DNA from 3 places in the Streptomyces sp. NPDC021562 genome. Region 3 is predicted to be linked to each of the others. Evidence: riboswitches for the same ligand, from Rfam matches in the RefSeq annotation. Region 3 holds a riboswitch; each other region holds the start of a gene.
The links. A riboswitch is a leader RNA that binds a small molecule or an ion and turns the genes downstream of it on or off. The one in region 3 is predicted to bind cobalamin.
Positions count from the first base shown of each region.

Region 1: linked by a shared signal. The riboswitch ahead of AB0G52_RS32220 (cobalamin biosynthesis protein) and the one ahead of AB0G52_RS22825 (CbtB-domain containing protein) in region 3 are both predicted to bind cobalamin.
Region 2: linked by a shared signal. The riboswitch ahead of AB0G52_RS17000 (ABC transporter substrate-binding protein) and the one ahead of AB0G52_RS22825 (CbtB-domain containing protein) in region 3 are both predicted to bind cobalamin.

Region 1 covers NZ_JBFACN010000026.1:54,070-58,138, reverse strand. The annotation lists gene AB0G52_RS32230 (inorganic phosphate transporter) at 1-1,181, shown strand, start outside; gene AB0G52_RS32225 (hypothetical protein) at 1,203-1,430, shown strand; cobalamin riboswitch at 1,651-1,793, shown strand; gene AB0G52_RS32220 (cobalamin biosynthesis protein) at 1,893-2,852, shown strand; gene AB0G52_RS32215 (cobyric acid synthase) at 2,849-4,069, shown strand, end outside.
Region 2 covers NZ_JBFACN010000009.1:309,049-313,117, forward strand. The annotation lists gene AB0G52_RS16990 (MFS transporter) at 1-664, opposite strand, end outside; partial or broken gene AB0G52_RS16995 (short-chain fatty acyl-CoA regulator family protein) at 1,136-1,276, shown strand; cobalamin riboswitch at 1,291-1,468, shown strand; gene AB0G52_RS17000 (ABC transporter substrate-binding protein) at 1,522-2,556, shown strand; gene AB0G52_RS17005 (iron chelate uptake ABC transporter family permease subunit) at 2,609-3,565, shown strand; gene AB0G52_RS17010 (ABC transporter ATP-binding protein) at 3,562-4,069, shown strand, end outside.
Region 3 covers NZ_JBFACN010000014.1:119,499-123,567, reverse strand. The annotation lists gene AB0G52_RS22835 (EfeM/EfeO family lipoprotein) at 1-1,021, opposite strand, end outside; gene AB0G52_RS22830 (enoyl-CoA hydratase/isomerase family protein) at 1,263-2,315, shown strand; cobalamin riboswitch at 2,384-2,524, shown strand; gene AB0G52_RS22825 (CbtB-domain containing protein) at 2,561-2,782, shown strand; gene AB0G52_RS22820 (CbtA family protein) at 2,805-3,560, shown strand; gene pgm (phosphoglucomutase (alpha-D-glucose-1,6-bisphosphate-dependent)) at 3,721-4,069, shown strand, end outside.

The DNA.
Region 1 (4,069 bases), on a different contig from region 3:
TTGATTTCACGAACGGTTTCCACGACACCGCCAACGCGATGGCCACCACCATCTCGACCGGTGCGCTCAAGCCCAAGATCGCGGTGACCATGTCCGCCGCGCTCAACCTGGTGGGCGCCTTCCTCTCCGTGGAGGTCGCCAACACGATCTCCAAGGGGCTCGTCGACGAGAACGGCATCCGTCCCGAGGTCATCTTCGCCGCCCTGGTCGGCGCGATCCTCTGGAACCTGGTGACCTGGCTGGTGGGCCTGCCCTCCAGTTCCTCGCACGCCCTCATGGGCGGTCTGATCGGCGCCACCGTCGCCTCGGCCGGCTTCGGCGCGGTCCACGGCGACGTCCTCGTCACCAAGGTCCTGCTCCCGGCGGTCGCGGCCCCGGTGGTCGCGGGCCTCGCGGCACTGCTCTCCACCCGGCTGTCCTACACGCTCTCGAAGAACGCCGAGGACGAGGCCACCCGCAAGGGCTACCGCGCCGGCCAGATCGCCTCCGCCGGCCTGGTCTCGCTCGCCCACGGCACCAACGACGCCCAGAAGACGATGGGCATCATCACCCTCGCGCTCGTCGCGGGCGGTTCCATCGCCCCCGGCTCCAACCCTCCCACCTGGGTCATCCTCTCCGCCGGCCTCGCCATCGCGCTGGGCACCTACATCGGCGGCTGGCGGATCATCCGCACCATGGGCACGGGCCTGACGGACCTCCAGCCGCAGCAGGGCTTCGCCGCCCAGACCAGCGCGGCCACCGCCATCCTGGCCTCCTCCCACCTCGGCTTCTCCCTCTCCACCACGCACGTCGTCTCCGGTTCCGTGATGGGCGCGGGCCTGGGCCGCAAGGGCGGCACGGTCCGCTGGTCCACCGCGACCCGCATGGTCGTCGCCTGGGTGCTCACCCTCCCGGCCGCCGCGCTGGTCGGCGCGCTCGCCGAGTCCGTGACGGACCTCGGTGACGGGGGCACGGCCGCGGTCGCCGTCTTCCTGGTGGCCGCGAGCGCCGCGATCTGGAAGCTCTCCCGCCGCGAGGTCGTGGACAGCAGCAACGTCGTCGGCACCGAGGAGCCGGCCGGTGTGGTGACGGCGGCGATCGCCGCCGTCACCCCGCCGCCCGCGGGCACGGTGACCGAGGGCCTCACGGCCACCATCCCCTCCCCCGCCGCTCCCGCGACCGACCCGGCCGCCACCGTCTGACCCCGAGGAACACAACCCGACATGAACATCGACTGGGCAGCCATCGGCTCCGTCTTCGGCGTCAGCCTCGTGGCCACCGTGGGTCTGGTGACCCTCTTCACGCTCGGCATCAAGGGCCTCTCCGCCCGCGAACGGGCCACCGCGCAGGGCAACTCGGCGGCCCTGGCCGCGACCGCCGCCTGCCTCTGCTTCGCGGCCTGCACCGCGGCCGTGGCGTACGGCATCCACCTGATCGTGGCGAAGGCCTGAGCCGCGACCGCACCGATCCACACCGATCCACACCGATCCACACCGATCCACACCGATCCACACCGATCCACACCGATCACGACAGCGGCCCGACCCGGGGCCGCCAGGCTCCGCCCCGATCCGTTCGCGGCGGAGCCTTCGGCATGTCCCAGGAGTCCCGCCGGACCACCGGTGTGGGCCTTCCCACACACTCCCCTCGCAGGTCAACGGCAAGTTGACGGGTCTTCCGGGGGCGTGGTGGACTGCCGGAGCCATGTACGGCGGCAAGAGAGGAAGCCGGTGTGAGTCCGGCGCGGTCCCGCCACTGTCACCGGGGTAGCCATCCCCGGGAGCCAGGAACTCTCACCGCCGGTCTCGTCGAACCAGGGCGTGGACACCCTGAGTGAGGACATATCGCCATGCGCGGCTGCCGACCGAGGTGCAGTAACCGGCCCGTCCCCGACCCCGCGGCGGGCTGAGCCGATGGGTGCCGATCGCGTCTTCGCGTACGGCGCCGCCGCCGGCCTTCTCGGTGATCTGCTGCTCGGCGATCCGCGCCGGGGGCATCCGGTCGCCGCGTTCGGGCGGGCGGCCGGGGCCGTGGAGCGGGTGCTGTGGCGGGACCACCGCGGCTGGGGCGCGCTGCACACCGCCGTGTGCGCGGGCGGCGCCGTGACGCTGGGTGCCGTGGCCCAGCGGGTGGCACGGCCGTCCACCGCCGCGTCCGTCGCGCTCACCGCCGCCGCCACCTGGGCCGTCGTCGGCGGCACTTCCCTCTCCCGTGAGGCACGGGAGATCGGACGGGCCCTCGCGGCCGGGGACGTCGAGGCCGCCCGGGCCCGGCTGCCACATCTGTGCGGCCGGGATCCGCAGGCCCTGGACGCCGACGGGATCGCGCGGGCGGTCGTGGAGTCCGTCGCCGAGAACACCAGCGACGCGGTGGTCGGCGCGCTGGTGTGGGGGGCGTTGGGCGGAGTGCCGGGGCTGCTCGGGTTCCGGGCCGTCAACACCCTGGACGCGATGGTCGGTCACAAGTCGGCCCGCCACCTGCGCTACGGGTGGGCCTCGGCACGCCTGGACGACGTGGCCGGATGGCCGGGGGCGCGGCTCACCGCCGCACTCGCCGCCGTGGCCGGGAGTGACCCCAGAGGCGCGCTGCGGGCCTGGCGGGCCGACGCGGCGAAGCACCCCAGTCCCAACGCGGGGCCCGTGGAGGCGTCGTTCGCGGGGGCGTTGGGGCTGCGGCTCGGGGGGACGTTGTCGTACGGGGGGCGCATCGAGCACCGGCCGGTGCTGAACGGGGAGGGGCGGAGCGTGGAGACCGGGGACATCGAGCGGGCCGTGCGGCTGTCACGGCGCGTGGGGTGGCTGGCGCTGGGGGCGAGCGCGGCTGCGGCCCTGCTGCGGGGACGGGTCGCGCGGCGCGCGGGGGGTTCCTCGTGAACGGCGGCGGGCTGCTGGTGGCCGGAACCACCTCCGACGCCGGCAAGAGTGTCGTGACCGCCGGTGTCTGCCGGTGGCTCGTACGACAGGGCGTCAAGGTCGCGCCGTTCAAGGCGCAGAACATGTCCCTGAACTCCTTCGTCACCCGCGAGGGCGCCGAGATCGGGCGGGCGCAGGCCATGCAGGCGCAGGCCTGCCGGATCGAGCCGACCGCGCTGATGAACCCCGTGCTGCTCAAGCCCGGCGGTGAGCGGAGCAGTCAGGTGGTGCTGCTCGGGAAGCCGGTCGGTGAGCTGAGCGCGCGGGGGTATCACGGCGGGCGGCAGCAGAAGCTGCTCGGGACCGTGCTCGACTGTCTTGCCGAGTTGCGGGGCACGTATGACGCGGTGATCTGTGAGGGGGCGGGCAGTCCGGCGGAGATCAACCTGCGCCGGACCGACATCGTGAACATGGGGATCGCGCGCAACGCGCGGCTGCCCGTGCTGGTGGTCGGCGACATCGACCGCGGGGGTGTCTTCGCCTCCTTCTTCGGGACCGTCGCGCTGCTCTCGCCCGAGGACCAGGAACTCGTCGCGGGCTTCCTCGTCAACAAGTTCCGGGGCGACGTCTCCCTGCTGGAGCCCGGCCTCGACATGCTGCACGGGCTGACCGGGCGGCGGACGTACGGCGTCCTGCCGTTCCGGCACGGCCTCGGCATCGACGAGGAGGACGGGCTCCGGGTCTCCCTGCGGGGGACCGTCCGCGAGTCGAACACCGCCCCGCCCGTCGGCGAGGACGTGCTCCGGGTCGCCGTCTGCGCGATCCCCCTCATGTCCAACTTCACGGACGTGGACGCGCTGGCCGCCGAACCGGGCGTCCTGGTGCGGTTCGTGGACCGGCCCGAGGAACTGGCCGACGCCGATCTCGTCGTGATCCCGGGGACGCGGGGGACGGTCCGGGCCCTGGAGTGGCTGCGGGAGCGGGGCCTCGCGGACGCGCTGCTGCGCCGGGCCGCCGAGCAACGGCCGGTCCTCGGCATCTGCGGCGGTTTCCAGGTCCTCGGTGAGCACATCGAGGACGAGGTCGAGAGCCGGCGGGGGCACGTGGACGGCCTGGGGATTTTGCCCGTCCGGGTGCGGTTCGCCCGGGAGAAGACCCTGACCCGGCCCGTCGGCGAGGCCCTCGGCGAACCCGTCGAGGGGTACGAGATCCATCACGGCGTCGCCGAAGTGACCGGG
Region 2 (4,069 bases), on a different contig from region 3:
ACCCGCTCACGCCGCCCAGGAACTTCACGATGTACGTGTATCCGGTGAACGCCCCGGTGGCGGAGAGGGTCCCGGTCGTCAGCACTGTCCCGAACCGCCGGACGTCGGGACTGCTTGCGTAGGCGGCGGGTTCTTCTTCCGGACGCGAGGTCGGCAGCAGAACGGCGATCGTCACCAGGGAGACGCCCGCCAGAGCCGCCAGCATGGCGACGGGCACCTGCCAGTCGCTCTGTCGGCCCAGCCAGGTCCCGGCGGGAACACCGAGCACGAGGGCGAGAGAACCTGCGACGGACAGCGCACCGACGACACGCCCGCGGACCTCGGGCGGGAAAAGGCCCACCGCGACCGGCCCCATCACGGCCCAGAACAAGGCCTGGGCGAGCGCGGTCAGCAGCCGCGCCACGAGCAACAGCCAGTAGGAGGAGGCCAGGGCCGCGATCAGGCTGGACACGACAAGCACGGTCAGTAGCACTGTGAGCACATGGCGCCGCGGCATGGCGCGCGTGACGTGGACGAGCGGCAGAGAAGCGAGAGCCACCGTCACGCCGTAGCCGGTGACCAGGAGACCGACCGCTGACACTGACACCCGAAGGCTTCCGGAGATGAGCTCCAGCAGACCGATCGGCAGGTTCTCCGCTGTGTTGAAGGTGAAGGCGGCCAGCATCAGGGCCACAAGCACCGCCGACCTGTGCCGTGGCTCCGGTTGCCGCATGCCCCGATGGGCCGTTCCCGCCGTCGCCCGTCGCTCCTGTTCCGTGGCGCCTTCCATGGAGTTAGCTCACCGGCGCGCCGGCCCCGTCGCAACCGAATTCACCTGCCGCAGTGGCACTCAAAAGATCAAACATGGTTCCGGGACCGTTCGGCACGGGTTCGAGAGCGCGCTCCTGGATCACCGACCCTACGGAGTGTGCCGGTGGCCAGGACGCCGGGCTCGGACTGCCGGCGCAGGTGCTCGCCCGCCCTGAACGGCGCGCACCACGAGGTGCACGGCCTGCTGCTGCGGCGCAGCCTCAGGGCGATGGCGGGCCCGCTGCCATGCGCGGCCCGGAAGCTCCCGGGCCCACCGTGGGGATGTTGCAGGATGTTGCGGCCGTTCACGACACCGGCGACCAGGCGTTTGCCGGAGAACCCGCCGACCGCCGCCGGCACGGGCTGCCGGGTCTGCGTACGCCTCGACTGGCCCCAGCGGGGCGCACCACCGCTCGGGCAGTCCCTGCGCATCGACCAGGACACCAGCACCTTCGTGCCGTACCCCGTGACCGAGCGCACCATCTGACCGTACGGCGGACTTGATAGCCTCGTCGGGCCAGTCGAGCCACACCCGAGGCCAGGGAATCCGGTGCGAATCCGGAACTGACGCGCAGCGGTGAGGGGGACGGGCGGGGCACGCGAGCCACTGGGAGACCGGGAAGGCGCCCCGGCCGGACGAACCCGAGTCCGAAGACCTGCTGGCACCTCCTCGCCCCGGCGTGGGGGACACCTGTAGGCCAGGCTCCGCGTACGAGCCCCGACCCCAGAGGCATGCCCGTGCTCCGCACTCCTGCTCTCCTCCTCGCCTCCGTCCTGCTGCTCACCGCCTGCGGTTCCTCCGGCGCGGAGGACGTGAAGCCGGAGATGACCTCCGCCGCCGGCTACCCGGTGACCTTCGACAACTGCGGCCACAAGGTCATTGTGAAGTCCGCCCCGAAGCGGGCCGTCTCCCTCAACCAGGGCACCACCGAGATCCTGCTCTCCCTCGGTCTCGCCGACCGCATGGCCGGTACGGCGACCTGGACCGACCCGGTGCTGAAGGGCCTGGAGAAGGCCAACGCGTCCGTGCCCCGGCTCGCCGACAACAACCCTTCCTTCGAGAAGGTTTTGGACGCCGAACCCGACTTCGTCACCGCCTCGTTCGTCTCCACCCTCGGCAAGGGCGGCGTCGCCACCCGCGAGCAGTTCGAGAAGCTCGGCGTGCCCACCTACGTCTCCCCGTCCGACTGCTCGGTCGGCAAGGACAACGACAGCGGTGGCGACGGCTCGCGCAGCACCCCGCTCACCCTTGACGCCGTGTACGGGGAAATACGCGATCTGGCCCGCGCGTTCGGCGTCAAGGAGCGCGGCGAGAGGCTGGTCGCCGGCCTGAAGAAGCGGGTGAGCACGGCCACCGCCGGACTGCATGCCTCGGACGTCTCCCTCATGTACTGGTTCGCCAACTCCCAGTCGCCCTACCTCGCCGGCTGCTGCGGTGCCCCCGGTGCCATCACCCGCGCGGTCGACGCGAAGAACGCCTTCGCCGACACCCGCGACGAATGGCCGCAGATCGGCTGGGAGACCGTCGCCGACCGCGACCCCGACGTCATCGTGATCGGCGACCTGACCCGCAGGCAGCAGACCGCGGAAACCGCCGAGGCCAAGATCCGCTTCCTGGAGACCGACCCGGCCACCCGGAACCTGACCGCGGTGAAGAAGAAGCGGTACGTCCTGCTGAGCGGGCAGGCGATGAACCCGTCCATCCGCACGATCGAGGGGATCGAGAAGGTCGCAGCCGGCCTGCGTGACTTCGGGTTCGCCAAGTGAGCGTCGCGCCCTGCTCTTGACGGGCGGGGGACTGGTCACGCTGCTCGTGTCGATGGGCGTGGCCGTGACGATCGGCCCCGCCGACATCTCCACCGGCGATGTCTGGGCGTCCGTCGCGGCCCATATCGGCCTGGGCGAGAGCACGTTGGCTCCGCTGCGGGACGGCATCGTGTGGAACCTGCGGATGCCGCGCACGCTGCTCGCCGCCGTCTGCGGGGCCGGGCTCGCGGTGTGCGGAGCGGTCATGCAGTCGTTGCTGCGCAACCCGCTCGCCGACCCCTTCGTGCTAGGGGTCTCCTCCGGCGCCTCCACGGGGGCGGTCGCCGTGGTCGTTCTCGGAGTGGGCGGGGCAGTGGTGCCCCTGTGGGCGGGCGCCTTCCTCGGCGCGTTGCTCTCCTTCGCCCTGGTGCTGCTGCTCAGCCACACCCTCGGCGGCAGCACCGACCGGGTCGTGTTGTCCGGGGTGGCTGCCATGCAGCTGTTCTCGGCGCTGACCTCGTTCATCGTCCTGACCTCGGCGGACGCCGAGACCACCCGGGGTGTGCTGTTCTGGCTGCTCGGCTCGCTCACCGGTGCCGACTGGGGACAGGTGCTGCTGTGCACGGCCGTACTTGCGGTGGTCATGGCCGTCTGCCTCGGCTATGCCCGCACCCTGGACGCCTTCGCCTTCGGTGACGAGGCTGCCGCCGGACTCGGGGTCCGGGTCGCCCGCACTCGCCTGGTCCTGCTCTGCGCCACCGCGCTGCTCACCGCCGCCCTCGTCAGCTGCGTGGGCGCGATCGGCTTCGTCGGCCTGGTCCTGCCGCACGCCACCCGCGCCCTGACCGGCTCCGGGCACGCCCGCCTGCTGCCGGTCACCGCACTGACCGGCGCCGTCTTCCTGGTCTGGGTGGACACCCTCGCCCGTACCGTCCTCGACCCCCAGGAGGTCCCCGTGGGCGTGGTGACGTCCCTCATCGGCGTACCGGCGTTCGTCGCCGTCCTCTACCGCGGACGGGGAAGAGCATGAGCAGCCTGAACGCGGACCGCGTCGTACGGCGCATCGGCGACAAGGTCGTCGTCGACGGTGTCACCCTCACCCTGCGCCCCGGTGAGACGGTCGGCCTGCTCGGCCCCAACGGCTCGGGGAAGTCCACGCTGCTCAGGCTGCTGGCCGGGATCCTCGCGCCCACAGCCGGCGTCGTGACCCTGGACGGGCACCCGCTCACCGAGGTCGGCCGCCGCGCCACCGCCCGCCGCATCGCCACCGTCAGCCAGCACGCCGACACACAGACCGAACTGACCGTCCGGGACGTCGTCGCCCTCGGCCGCATCCCGCACCGCCGCGCGTGGACACCCCCCTTGACGGCCGACGAGCAAGCCATCACCGAAGCCCTCGCACGCACCGGACTGGCCGACCGCTCCGGACAGTCCTGGCACACCCTGTCCGGCGGCGAACGCCAGCGCACCCAGATCGCCCGGGCCCTCGCCCAGGAACCCCGCGAACTCATCCTTGACGAACCCACCAACCACC
Region 3 (4,069 bases):
GCAGACCGGACAGACCCGCGTACCGGCCGGCCAGCACCGGACGCAGCCGGGCCAGCACCTGTTCGGTGCCGTCCAGGTTGGCGCGGGCGGTGGCGAGGTTGCTGCCGCTGCCGTAGTCGGTCCGGCCGGTCAGCTCGAACTGCACCGTGTTCTCCAGGATCTCGTGTGCCCGCAGTCCCAACTGGGCCGGGTCCATGCGGGTCCCCGCCCAGTCGTCGCGCAGCGCGGTGACCGCCTTCAGCAGGGCGGCCGCCGGGGCCCGCAGCCCGGTGGGAGACTCGCCGTGCCACAGGCCGTACTCGACGCGGTGGAAGCCGGTGAAGTCCTTGTCGTGCACCCCGCCGGGCAGCCCCGCGTCCGTTCCGTTGATCGCCCGGTCCGCGTCGCCGAAGGCGTCGTACGCGGCGCCCATCCGCTCGTACTGCAGGTGGGCGGGCAGCCAGGCGGTGCGGGCGGCGGCCAGGTCGCCGCGGTCCACCGCGTCCCGCAGACCCGTGGTCAGCCGGACGACCTCGGACAGGCCGGTGCCGACCCACTTCTGGTAGGCGAGCGCCGGCGGGATCAGGTCGTGCTCGGTCACCGGGGCCGCGGCCGGCCCGCTGCGGCCCCCGCCGATGCGCACGGTGGGGCCGGTGACGGCGTCGGCGTCGTCGGGCACGCACTTGAACGCGTACGCGCCCCTGCCCAGGCGCACGGTGAGTTCCCGGGTGGTGCCGGGGCCGATGCCCTCGACCTCGCCGTAGACGGCCTGGCTCCTCGGGTCCTCCAGGAGGACCTCGGCGGCACCGTCGGTCGGGTTGTGCAGGTCGAAGACCTGGACACCGGAGACCGGCGTGGTCCACCCGCGTCCGCAGCGGCTGGGGGACACCTCCACGGGGGTGTGCGGCAGCGCGGACGGGTCGGCGTGCGCCGGGCGTGAGCCGTGCGTGAGCGCCAGCACCCCGGCCGTCAGGCACGCGACGGTGACACCGACGACCGCCCAGGGACGCGACGACCTCCGCGTGAGGCCGGACAACACCATCCCGAGCTCCCGGGTTTCGTACCGTTCGTGATCGCCTCATGGTAGGCAGCCCTCTGTACTCGAACGGCCGTCCAGACAAACCCATGACCAAGAGTTCCCTGCCGGTTCACCCGGCATCCGGGAGGGCTTCTCGGACCCGGCGCGAGAGGATCGTTCGAGTGCGACGTCTCCGGCAGCTTGTGGAAGGAACCGACGAGAACATGCGTGTCGACATGGCCCGTGGCCTGACCGGGGTGTCCGGATGACCGGCGCCGAAGCACCCGTCCTGCTGCACGTCGAGGGACGGGCCGCACACATCACCCTGAACCGGCCGAAGGCCATCAACGCGCTGTCGCACCCGATGGTGGAGCGCATCTCCGAAGCCCTCACGGACTGGGAGCACGACCCCGCCGTCGAGACCGTCGTCATCACCGGGGCGGGGGAGCGCGGCCTGTGCGCGGGCGGCGACATCCGCGCCGTCCACGACGACGCCCGCGACGGCGACGGCACCGCCGCGGCCGCGTTCTGGCGCGACGAGTACCACCTCAACGCCCGGATCGCCCGCTACCCCAAGCCGTACGTCGCCGTCATGGACGGCATCGTCATGGGCGGCGGGGTGGGGATCTCCGCGCACGGCCGCGTCCGGATCGCCACCGAGCGTTCCCGGATCGCCATGCCGGAGACCGGCATCGGCTTCGTCCCCGACGTGGGCGGCACGTACCTGCTCAGCCGGGCCCCCGGCGAACTGGGCACCCATCTCGCCCTGACCGGGGCCGGGATCGGCGCCGCCGACGCCGTGCTGTGCGGACTCGCCGACCACCACCTGCCGTCCGGCACGCTCCAGGCGTTCGTCGCCGACCTCGCCGAACTGCCCGTCGCCGAGGCGGTCGCCCGCCGCCAACGGCCCGCGGCCGAAGGGGAACTGGCCGGTCACCGCACCTGGATCGACGCCTGCTACACCGCCGACACCGTCGAGGAGATCGTCCGCCGGCTGCTCGCACACGGTGACGCGGCGGCGAAGGAGACGGCGCACATCCTGCTCGGCAAGTCCCCGACGGCCCTGAAGGTCACCCTCCGCGCACTCCGCGGCGCCCGGCGACTGGACACCCTGGAGCAGGTGCTGGACCAGGAGTACCGCGTCTCCTGCGCCGCCCTGACCACCCCTGACCTGGTGGAGGGCATCCGCGCCCAGGTCGTCGACAAGGACCGCGCGCCGCGCTGGTCCCCCGCCACCCTCGACGAGGTCACCGAGGCCGACGTCGACCGTTTCTTCGCCCCGCTCGGCGCACGCGAACTGGGCCTGGCCCGCTCCTGAGAGGCCCCCGACGGGACCGGAGCGGGCGCGAGAGGAAGATCACGCCTGGTCACGCGGTCTTGGCCGGCCCTCCGACACGCGGTACGGTCTGTCCGGTATCGACGACAGCGAGACGGAAGCCGGTGGGAATCCGGCACGGTCGCGCCACTGTATGCAAGAGCCCCCGGGCCCTTGCGAGTCAGACCCGTGGCTGTCGTCCTGTGCACCACCGAGATGGGACGCGAACTCCCAGAGGAGGTTCTGCCATGGCGCAGACCGTCGCCCAGCCGACAGCCACCACCCCCGCCGTCCCCGCCAAGCTGCCGCTGTCCGCGATAGCTCCCTGGGCGGTCTTCTTCGGCATCCTGATGCTGGTCCTGCTCTACTTCGTCGGCGCCGAGCAGGGCGCCACCTCCGTGTTCAGCGGCACGGACGTCCACGAGTGGGTGCACGACGCCCGCCACCTGCTCGGCTTCCCCTGCCACTGACGCGAGGGACGCCGTCCAGCCCATGAACTCCGCAACGGTACGAAACCTCCTGGTGCGGGGCATGCTCGCCGGCCTCGCCGCCGGGCTGCTCGCCCTGGTGGCCGCCTACCTCCTCGGCGAGCCCTACGTCGACAAGGCGATCGGCTTCGAGGACGCCCACACGCACGAACACGAGATGGTCGTCGTCTCCCGCTCCCTCCAGTCCACCGCGGGCCTCGCCACCGGTGTCCTGGTGTACGGGGTCGCCTTCGGCGGCATCGCGGCCCTCGCCTACTGCTTCGCCCTCGGCCGCGTCGGCCGGTTCGGTCCCCGGGCGACCGCGCTGCTGCTGTCCGGCTGCGCGCTGCTCGCCGTGTACGTGGTGCCGTTCCTGAAGTACCCGGCCAACCCGCCGTCGGTGGGCGAAGCGGACACCATCGGCAAGCGCACCACGCTGTACTTCCTGATGATGCTGCTCAGCGTGTTGCTGGCGGTCGCCGCCACCCTCCTCGGCAAGCGGCTGCGGGCGAGCCTCGGCACCTGGTGGGCAACCGTGGTCGCGGTGACCGCTTTCGTCGTCGTGATCGGGCTCGCGTACCAGTTCCTGCCGGTGGTCAACGAGGTCCCCAAGGACTTCCCGGCCACCCTGCTGTGGCGGTTCCGGCTCTCGGCGCTCGCCATCCAGGTGGTGCTGTGGAGCGGATTCGGCCTGCTGTTCGGCGAGTTGGCCGAGCGGCAGCTCAACCCGAAACCGGCGAGGGCCGCGGCCGCCCGGCGTACCGTGCCCGCCGCGCACTGACCGACCCACGAGACGCGAGGGCCTCCGGAACCGTCCGGAGGCCCTCGCGCGTTCGGCCCACCGGTCGGCGGTGAAACGGCCCCCGCGCGCGCGTGCGTCACCGCTGACAAGGGAAGATGGGCGGTGAGTGATCGAGCAACGACAGCGGAGGAATGGACTCATGCCGCATGAGCGAGCGGGCCGGCCGGCGGCTCCGGAGGACCTCGTCGACGTGGCCCGGCTGGTCACGGCCTACTACGCGCTGCACCCCGACCCGTCCGACCCCGCCCAGCGGGTGGCGTTCGGCACCTCGGGACACCGCGGGTCGTCGCTGACGACCGCGTTCAACGAGGACCACATCGCGGCCACCAGCCAGGCCATCTGCGAGTACCGGAGCGGCCAGGGCACCGACGGGCCCCTCTTCCTGGGTGCCGACACCCACGCCCTGTCCGAACCCGCCAAGGTCACCGCCCTGGAGGTGTTCGCCGCCAACGGCGTGACCGTCCTGATCGACAGCGCCGACGGCTACA